Regions from separate parts of the Amycolatopsis solani genome, predicted to be linked through region 2. Evidence: riboswitches for the same ligand, from Rfam matches in the RefSeq annotation. Region 2 holds a riboswitch; the other holds the start of a gene.

Region 1 (4,628 bases), on a different contig from region 2:
GTTCGGCGCTGCCCGCGCTGGCGTTCGCGGTCTGCCTGCTCGTGGTGGTGGATCCGGCGATGGCCACGGACTTCGGGTTCGCGCTGTCGGTGTGCGCGACCGCCGGCCTGGTGCTGCTGGCGCCGCGCTGGGCGGGCGGGCTGATCCGCCGCGGGGTCCCGCCGGGTGTCGCGGAAGGGCTGGCGATCCCGCTGGCGGCGTTCCTCGTGACCGCACCCGTGCTCGCGGGCATGGCGGGGTCGGTGAGCCTGGTTTCGGTGCTGACCAACGTCCTCGCCGCGCCCGTGGTGGCCCCGGCGACCGTGCTCGGCGTGCTGGCGACGGTCACCGGCCCGTGGTGGCCGGGTGCCGGGGAGTTCCTGGTGCACCTCGCCGATCCCGAAGCCCGGTGGCTGATCACGGTGGCGCGGCACGGTGCGCGTGCTCCCGGTGCGGTCATCGCGTGGCCGGGCGGCTGGTGGGGTGGGCTCCTCGCCGCCGCCGTTCTGGCGGCGCTCGTGCTGGCGGCCCGGCTACGGCGAGTGCGGGTGCTCATGGCGGTCCTGGCCGCCGGTGCCCTGCTGGTGCTCGTGCCGGTGCGGGTCCTGGCGCCGTCGTGGCCACCGCGGAACTGGGCGATGGTCGAGTGCGACGTCGGCCAGGGTGACGCGGTGGTGCTGGCGACCGCCGAACCCGGGCGGGCCGTCGTCGTCGACACCGGGCCCGAACCCGGGCCGGTCGACGAATGCCTGCACCGGCTGGCTGTCGACCGGATCCCGCTGGTGGTGCTGAGCCACCTGCACGCCGACCACATCGGCGGGCTCGCCTCGGTCTTCGACGGCCGGGAGGTGGGCGGGATCGCCGTCGGGCCGGGGCGGGCGCCGGAGTGGGCGTGGCGGCAGGTCGCCGCGGAGGCGGCGCGGCAGGCGGTGCCGCTGGTGGAGCTGAACCCGGGGGAGCGGCTGGCGTGGCCCGGGCTGGCGCTCGACGTACTGGGTCCGCGCTATGTCCCGGCTCGCACGGCGGGCCAGGACGGGACGGCCGTCAACAACAGCTCCGTCGTGCTGCGCGGGGAAACGGCGGCGGGCCGGGTCATGCTGACCGGCGACGTCGAACTGGCCGCGCAGGCCGACCTGCTGGCCGACATCGGTGATCTGAAAGCGGAGGTGCTGAAAGTCCCCCACCACGGTTCGCGTTACTCGCTGCCGTCTTTCCTCGCGGCGGTGGCGCCGCGGGTGGCCTTGGTCAGCGTGGGTGCCGGCAACACCTACGGCCATCCGAACAAGTCCACAGTGGACACCCTGACGGCGCTCGGTGCGCTGGTCACCCGAACCGACGTGGACGGCGACACGGCGGTCGTGACGGACACGGCCGGGCCGGCGGTGGCGCGCCGGGGCGAGCCCCGCGGGCCGCCGCGCCGCTGAACCCGGGGCGCGCCACGCGGCCCGCCCCGGGCGGACGTCAGTAGCCGAGCGCCTCGTTCACGGCGGCGGCCGACGGGGGCACGATCGCCTTCGGGCCCACGTGGTTCTCGATCGCGTCGAGGGTCTTGAGGCCGTCGCCGGTGATCAGCAGGACGGTCTCGGCGTCCGGGTCGAGCTTGCCCGTCTCGATCAGCTTCTTCGCCGTGGCGACGGTGACGCCGCCGGCCGTCTCGGTGAAGATGCCCTCGGTGCGGGCCAGCAGGCGGATGCCCTCGACGACCTCTTCGTCGGTGACGTCCTCGATCGCGCCACCGCTGCGGTTGACGACGTCGAGCACGTAGGGGCCGTCGGCCGGGTTGCCGATCGCCAGTGAGCGGGCGATGGTGTCCGGCTTCACCGGCTGGACGACGTCGTGGCCGGCCCGGAACGCGGCCGACACCGGCGAGCAGCCGGTGGCCTGCGCGCCGAACACCTTGTACGGGCTGGCGTCCACGAGACCGAGCTGGCCCAGCTCGCGGAAACCCTTGTCCACCTTGGTCAACTGCGAACCGGAGGCGATCGGCACGACGATCTGCGGCGGGATGCGCCAGCCGAGCTGCTCGGCGACCTCGAAGGCCAGCGTCTTCGAGCCTTCCGAGTAGTACGGCCGGACGTTCACGTTCACGAACGCCCACTTCGGGTGCTCGCCGGCCAGTTCGGTGGCGAGGCGGTTGACGTCGTCGTAGTTGCCGTCGACCGCGACGAGGTCGCCGTCGTACACGGCGGTGGTGAGGATCTTGGCGCGCTCGAGGCTCTTCGGGATCAGCACGACCGACCGCCAGCCGGCGCGGGCCGCGGCGGCGGCCGTCGCGTTGGCCAGGTTGCCGGTCGAGGGACACGCGAGCACCTCGAACCCGAACTCGCGGGCCGCGGCCAGCGCGACGGCGACGACGCGGTCCTTGAACGAGTGGGTCGGGTTGCCCGTGTCGTCCTTGACCCACAAGCGCTTGAGGCCGAGTTCCTTGGCGAGGCGGTCCGCGCGGACCAGGCGGGTCGCGCCCGGCTCGGTGTTCGGGATCTCTTCGACGTTGGACGGAACCGGGAGGAGTTTCTTGTAGCGCCAGATGTTCTTGGGGCCGGCCTCGATGTCTTCGCGGCGGACGCGGCCGAAGTCGTAGGCGACCTCGAGCGGCGAGAAGTCTTCGGCGGAGACGAATTCGGGGGCGAGCGGCTGCCGGTGACCCTCTTCCTTCGACACCAGTTCGACGGCGGGACCGAGGTCCGGGGTCTTGGTGGTGGAGGTCGTGCCGAGGGTTGCGGTCATCGCGAGGTTCCTTTCCTCATCTGCCCCGCCGAAGCGGGCCGGAATTGGCACCGTGGTCGTCAGCTACCCCGCGATCGCGGGATGACAGGCTGTACGCCGGTTGCCGGGGCTTCGTCGGGCCGTTCCCTCTGCCCCTCTGGATGAGCGGTATTCACTTGTCGGCGCGCACACCGGGATTCCCCGGGGCGGGCTGCCTCGACTACACCGTACGACATCGTGCTCGGACCGTGCCATGGTGGCCGCCCGACATCACCGGAGCGGGCGCATCGCGGCGCGGGTGAGAGGATTCGGGGGTGACCGCGCAAGCCACCGCCCCGGCCCCGCTGCACCTGGTGCTGGGTGACGAAGAACTGCTGATCGAGCGGGCCGTCCGCGACACGCTGGCCGCCGCCCGCGCGATGGACTCGACGGCCGAGCTGACCCGGGTCCGGGTGTCCGATCTCACAGCGCCTGAGCTGGCCGAACTGGTGAGCCCGTCGCTGTTCAGCGAAGGACGCGTGATCGTCCTCGAATCGGCGCAGGACATCTCGCAGGAGCTGGCCGACGCCGTGGCGTCCTACCTGAAGGACCCGGCGGACGGGGTCGTGCTCGTCGTCGTCCACACCGGCGGCGGCCGCAGCAAGGCGGGCAAGTCGCTCCCGGCGTCGCTGAAGAAGGCCGGGGCCGAGATCACGGAGTGCCCGAAGCTGACGAAGCCGGCCGAGCGCGAGCAGTTCGTGCGGCACGAGGTGCGGCGGGCGGGCGGCAAGATCGACCCGGCCGGGGTCGCCGCGCTGATCGACGCCGTGGGCTCCGACCTGCGCGAACTCTCCTCCGCGGCCAGTCAGCTGGTGGCCGACACGGGCGGGGCGGTCGATGCCGACGCGGTCCGGCGGTACCACCGCGGCCGCGCCGACGTGACCGGGTTCGCGGTCGCCGAAAAGGCGGTCGGCGGCGACCGCTCGGCGGCGCTGGAGTCGCTGCGCTGGGCGATGCAGCTGGGCGTCCCGCACGTCCTGGTGGCCGACGCGCTGGCCGACGCGGTCCGCACGATCGCGCGCGTCTCGGGTGCCGGGCGCGGCAACCCGAACCAGCTGGCGGGCGAGCTGGGCATGCCGCCGTGGAAGGTCCGCAAGGCGCAGGGCCAGTCCCGTGGGTGGAACCAGGACGGCCTGGCCACCGCGATGCGGGTGGTCGCGCGGCTGAACGCCGAGGTCAAAGGCATGGCGGCGGACCCGGGCTACGCGCTGGAACGCGCTGTCCTCGAAGTCGCGGCGGCCAAGGGCGACCGCTGACCCCGGACACGAAGAAGGCCCCGGCCGGAGCCGGGGCCTTCCCAGAAATCACCCAGCTCAGAGCGCGTTGACGCGCTTCGCCAGGGCGGACTTCTTGTTGGCGGCCTGGTTGGCGTGGATGACGCCCTTCGAGACGGCCTTGTCCAGCTTCTGGGCGGCGTCGCGCTGCAGCTCGGCAGCCTTGGCCTTGTCGCCGGCGTCGGCGGCTTCGCGGACCTTGCGGATCGCGGTCTTCACCGAGGACCGGATCGCCTGGTTGCGCTGACGCGCCTTCTCGTTCGTGGTGATGCGCTTGATCTGCGACTTGATGTTGGCCATAGGGCAACTCCTGCTTCACTCGGTGAGATCGCCGCCGCGCTGAAGTGGCCCCGCGAAAAGCGGGTTTCCTCCATGACGGAATGCCGCACGGGCAGCGAGCGACCACTTTAACAGCCGGGCCGCGGACGTCCGGAGCCGGGAGTAGGCTGGGCGGCGGTCAGTGCCTAGGGTTCCGCCGCCGGTCCGCGCACGCCGCACCACACCGCACCACCGCACCACACAACCAGGGCCGGGCGGGTCTGGTCCGAGCGGCACCATCGGCGGGCCCGGACGGCCGGTCGTTCATCTGACGGGGCAAAAGCCTGGAGGACCCGGTTTTCGCGCGCGCGA
Region 2 (4,628 bases):
GATCGCCCAGAACACGACGGCGATCGCGAACACCCAGCCGACCCGCCGCTTGGGCAGCAGCGGTTTCGCCGGGACCTCGGGGTTCTCCAGGGCGTCGGCCGCCTGGTCTGGCACCGCTTCTTCGGGCGCGGCGGTGTCGGGTTCGGAACGGCTGGGCTCGGTGCTCACCGGTCCATTGTCCACGGCGCTGGTCAGGCGGTGTCGCGGCGGTGCCGGAGCAGAACGGCGAAGGCGGCGGCGAGCAGCAGGATCGCCGACAGCAGCACGCCGACGAGGTCCGCCGAAAGCACGACGGCGAGCACCGCGAAGCCCGCGGCGGCGCCCAGGACGACCCGGCTGCGCTCATACGCGGCGAGCACCAGCAGGCCGAGGGTGGCCAGCAGCGGGCCGCGCAGCCCGTCCCCGAGCCGGAACTGCCAGGACCCGACCAGGTCGAGCAGCGGGACGGCGAGCAGCGCGGCGACCGCGGCGAGCACGAACCGCCCGGTGCGGGCGGGCCGCAGCGCGAACCAGTACCAGACCGCGGTGCCGGCGAGGACGACGCCGAGCGCGACGAGCCAGGCCGGCCCGTCGGGCAGGCCCGCGCCCGCCGCGTAGTAGGTGTCCTGGGTCAGGAACTGCGGCGCCGGGTAGCCCGTGCCGCCGACGCCGCCGGTGCCGAGTTGCTGCTCCAGCGGGCCGAAGGAGTAGTTCACGGAGTCGCCCTCGGCCGGGCTCCGGCCCAGCAGCAGCCGCACCGCCGCCATGCCGATCAGCGCGAATCCCAGCAGGGCCAGCGGAAACCAGTAGCGCGGTCCTCTCCCCATCGGGCCAGGCTAGCGCTCAGCAGAAGGGCGGGAGCTCCCGCGGGTCGCCGACCGGGGCCCAGCGGCCGTCCACCTTCGCGTACTCCCAGTCCGCCCCGCGCGCGACGATCCGGCGCAGCGCCAGCAGCACGCGGTCGACGTGCTCATCGGTGCTGCCCAGGCCGAGGCTGACGCGGATCGCCTGCTGCCCCTCGCCGCCGGCGACGGCGATGAGGCGCTTGGCCGCGATGTGGGCGCAGAAGGCGCCGTCGCGCACGCCGATGCCGTACTCGGCCGACAGCACCGCCGCGAGCCAGCCCGGGTCGAAGCCGGCGACGGTGAAGCTGACGGTGCCGACGCGGTCGACCGGCGCGTCGAACAGGCGCAGTTCGGCGCAGCCCGGGATGCTTTCGAGCCCCTTGCGCAGCCGGGCGAGCAGGGCCTGTTCGTGCGCGACGACGGCGTCCCAGTCGCGGGACAGGGTCTCGCACGCGACGCCGAGCGCGTACACGCCGACGGTGTTGGGCGAACCGGCTTCGTGGCGCTCCGGCCCGCTGTTCCAGACGACGGCGTCTTCGGTGACGAGCTTGGTCGCCCCGCCGCCGGCGAGGTACGGGCGCGCGGCGCGCAGCCAGTCGGCGCGGCCGATCAGCGCGCCCGCACCGAAGGGCGCGTAGAGCTTGTGACCGGAGATGGCGACGTAGTCGACGTCCAGCTCCCGGATCGAGATCCGGCGGTGCGGCGCCAGTTGCGCGGCGTCGAGGGCGATGCGGGCACCGTGCTTCCGCGCCACGGCGGCGATTTCGGCCACCGGGAGCAGCTCGCCGGTCACGTTGGACGCGCCGGTGACGACCACGAGCCGGGGCCCCTGCGGGGAATCCGCCAGTGCTTCGTCCACAGCGGACACTGCCGCGAGGCGCGTGCGCGGGGTCGGGATCCGCCGGACGTTCGGGCCCTGCCACGGCAGCAGCGCGGCGTGGTGCTCGGTGTCGAAGACGACGACCGTGGTGTTGCGCGGCAGGCTGCGGGCGAGCAGGTTGAAGGAATCGGTGGTGTTGCGGGTGAACACGACGGTGTCGGTCCGGCGGGCGTCCACGAACCGGCGCAGCACGTCGCGGGTGCGCTCGTAGAGCTTGGTGGAGACCTGGGAAGCGAAGCCGGCCCCGCGGTGGACGCTGGCGTACCAGGGCAGGAACTCGTCGACCTTCGCGCGGACGGCGTCGAGGCAGGGGGCGCTCGCCGCGTGGTCGAGGTTGGCGTAGCCGACCGTCCCGCCGGTGACGAGCGGGACCCGCAGCGACGCGCCGGCGACGGTGGGGATGCCTTGCGGGGCAGGGGTTTCGACGGGCGTCGTGCGGCGATCGGCGACGCTGGTGCGGTCGATGGCGAGGGTCATCGGGGTGCCTCCTCGGCGGTCCGGGGGACCCCGGCGAGGGGCCCGCGCTTGCCCGTCGCGGGACGCGACCGGCCCGGTCTTCACCCGGGGCACCCCACCGCGGTAGGAGGGTTGCCGGCCAGCAAGCCGGGGCTTAGCGCTGGCACTCATGACCTGGCACAGAAGGTAACCGACAACGCGTCGTGCGGCCAACCCCCGGCTCACATTCTGAGACGCCGCTCACAACGTCACAGTTTGGCGCGGAACCGCCCCGGCAGCTGCGTCACGGCGTCGTCCGCGAGGTGCGTCGCGGTGCCCTGGTACTGCTCGGCGCCCGCCGTGAACCGCCAGCCGCCCAGGGATTTGCCGTCCACCGGCTCGCCATACGCGGTGGCGAGGGTGGTCGAGACCGCGCCGAACGCGACGCCGTCCCAGTTCGCCGCCGGGGCGTCCGGGAGGGTCCAGAGCGTGAAGTGGACGTGGGCGCCCGTGCTGGAGCCGCCGCACGGGAGCGCGTTGCCGGTCGAACCGAGCACCGCGCCGGGCTCGACGTGCTCACCGTCGGTGACCGCGATGCCCTCCATGTGGTAGTAGCCAGTCCGCCAGCCGCCCGCGTGGTCGATGGTCACCCAGTCGCCGCCGGCGCAGTGCTGGAGGTGGACGGTGCCGGCGAGCGGCGCGCGCACCGTGCGGTCGGCGGGGCTGAAGTCGATGGCGTTCTTCACGCCGGTGCTGCCGTCGTCGGAGTGGATGCCGGCCGAGTAGACCTGCTGGCCCGCCTTGAACGGCAGGGCGAGCGCCGGGAACGGGGCCACTGCGGCGGTCGCGGCCGGCGCGCCGAGCAGTCCGAGAGCGGCGGTGATCGTGGCGGCCACGGCCGCTCGACGCAGTTTCGTCACCCTGTGTGCCCCTTTGGCTCAGGTGTTCACCCATTCGAATGAGCGCACATTAAGCCAAAAGGGGCAGAGAGGGAAGATCAAGTGAGATTTTTGTGAGGCGCTCTGGAGTACGCGATCAGCGAGCCGGCCCCGTCAGTGACCCGACTCGCCCCGCCAGCGGGCCAGGCGCCCGGCCCGGTCGACCGCGCGCAGCCGGCGTTCGACGGCGTCGCGCACCACCGACGTCGTGACCACCAGCAGCTGGTCGTGCTCCTGCAGGCGGCTGGTCTTCTGCGGGGTGAAGCTCGCGCCTTCGCGCACGACCAGGCTGACCGTCGCCCCGACCGGCAGGCGCAGCTCGGACAGGTACACGCCGTGCAGCTTCGACCCGGGCTGGATGCGCACCTGCAGCAGCTCGGCGCCGAGCTCGTCCAGCGGCGCCGAGTCGACCTCGATCTCGTGCGCCTCGGACTTCTTCGCCAGCCCCAGCCAGCGCGCGAGCGGGCCGAGCGTCGCGCCCTGCAGCAGCGTCAGCACGATGACCAGCACGAACACCGCGTCGACCAGCCGCTGGGCGCCCGGCACCCCCTGCGACAGCGGGATCATCGCGAGCACGATCGGCACCGCGCCGCGCAGCCCGGCCCACGACAGGAACGCCTGTTCCCGCCACGGCAGCCGGAACGGCAGCATCGACAGCACGACGGAGATCGGCCGCGCCAGCAGCAGCACGACGGCGCCCGCGACCAAGCCGGGCACGATCGCGTCGAGCAGCCGGCCCGGCGAGGCGAACAGGCCGAGCAGCACGAACAGCCCGATCTGCGCCAGCCAGCCCAGCCCTTCGGCGAAGGACAGCGTGTCCGAGCGGTGCGGCAGCCGCGAATTGCCGAGCACCAGCGCGGCGACGTAGGTGGCGAGCAGCCCGGACGCGTGCAGCAGCTGACCGGACGAATACGCCACGACGCACACCGCGACCGTGGCCAGCGGGTACAGGCCGGTCGCCGGCAGCGCGGCCCGGCGCAGCGCGATCCCGCCCACCCAGCCGAACGCGAGGCCGATGCCCAGGCCCGCCGCGAGTTCGTAGACCGCGAGCAGCGGCAGCGACCAGTCCACAGTGGTGCCTTCGGCCAGCACGACGACGGCGATGTACGCCGGCGCGTCGTTGATGCCCGACTCGAGCTCGAGCGCGCCGGTGAGCCGCTTGCCGATCCCGGCCGTGCGGAGCACGGAGAACACCGCGGCCGCGTCGGTCGAAGCGAGCACCGCGCCCCACAGCAGCGCGATCCGCCAGTCGAGGCCCAGCAGCCAGTGCAGGGCCGCGCCGGTGACCGCGACGCTCACCACGACGGCCACTGTGGACAGTGCGATCCCGATGCCCAGCGCGGGTTTCACCGCCGACCACCGCGTGGTCAGCCCGCCTTCGGCGAGGATCATGACGAGCGCGGCGAGGCCGAGCGACTGGGTCAGCTCGGGGTTGTCGAACCGGATGCCGAAGCCGGCTTCGCCCAGCAGCACGCCCATCGCGAGGTAGAGCAGCAGCGAGGGCAGGCCGAGCCGGATCGAAACCCGCACGGCGAGCACGGAAGCGAGCAG

The links. A riboswitch is a leader RNA that binds a small molecule or an ion and turns the genes downstream of it on or off. The one in region 2 is predicted to bind S-adenosylmethionine.
Region 1: it holds a riboswitch for S-adenosylmethionine, as region 2 does, so the genes downstream of both, thrC (threonine synthase) here and SD460_RS33795 (aminotransferase class V-fold PLP-dependent enzyme) in region 2, are expected to answer to the same signal.

Annotation. Positions count from the first base shown of each region.
Region 1 is NZ_JAWQJT010000001.1:4,179,015-4,183,642, forward strand. It holds gene SD460_RS19300 (ComEC/Rec2 family competence protein) at 1-1,403, shown strand, start outside; gene thrC (threonine synthase) at 1,441-2,706, opposite strand; SAM riboswitch class I at 2,720-2,853, opposite strand; gene holA (DNA polymerase III subunit delta) at 3,000-3,980, shown strand; gene rpsT (30S ribosomal protein S20) at 4,038-4,298, opposite strand.
Region 2 is NZ_JAWQJT010000003.1:128,821-133,448, forward strand. It holds gene lspA (signal peptidase II) at 1-114, opposite strand, end outside; gene SD460_RS33790 (hypothetical protein) at 192-806, opposite strand; gene SD460_RS33795 (aminotransferase class V-fold PLP-dependent enzyme) at 823-2,181, opposite strand; SAM riboswitch class IV at 2,221-2,335, opposite strand; gene SD460_RS33800 (M23 family metallopeptidase) at 2,409-3,059, opposite strand; gene SD460_RS33805 (potassium/proton antiporter) at 3,192-4,628, opposite strand, start outside.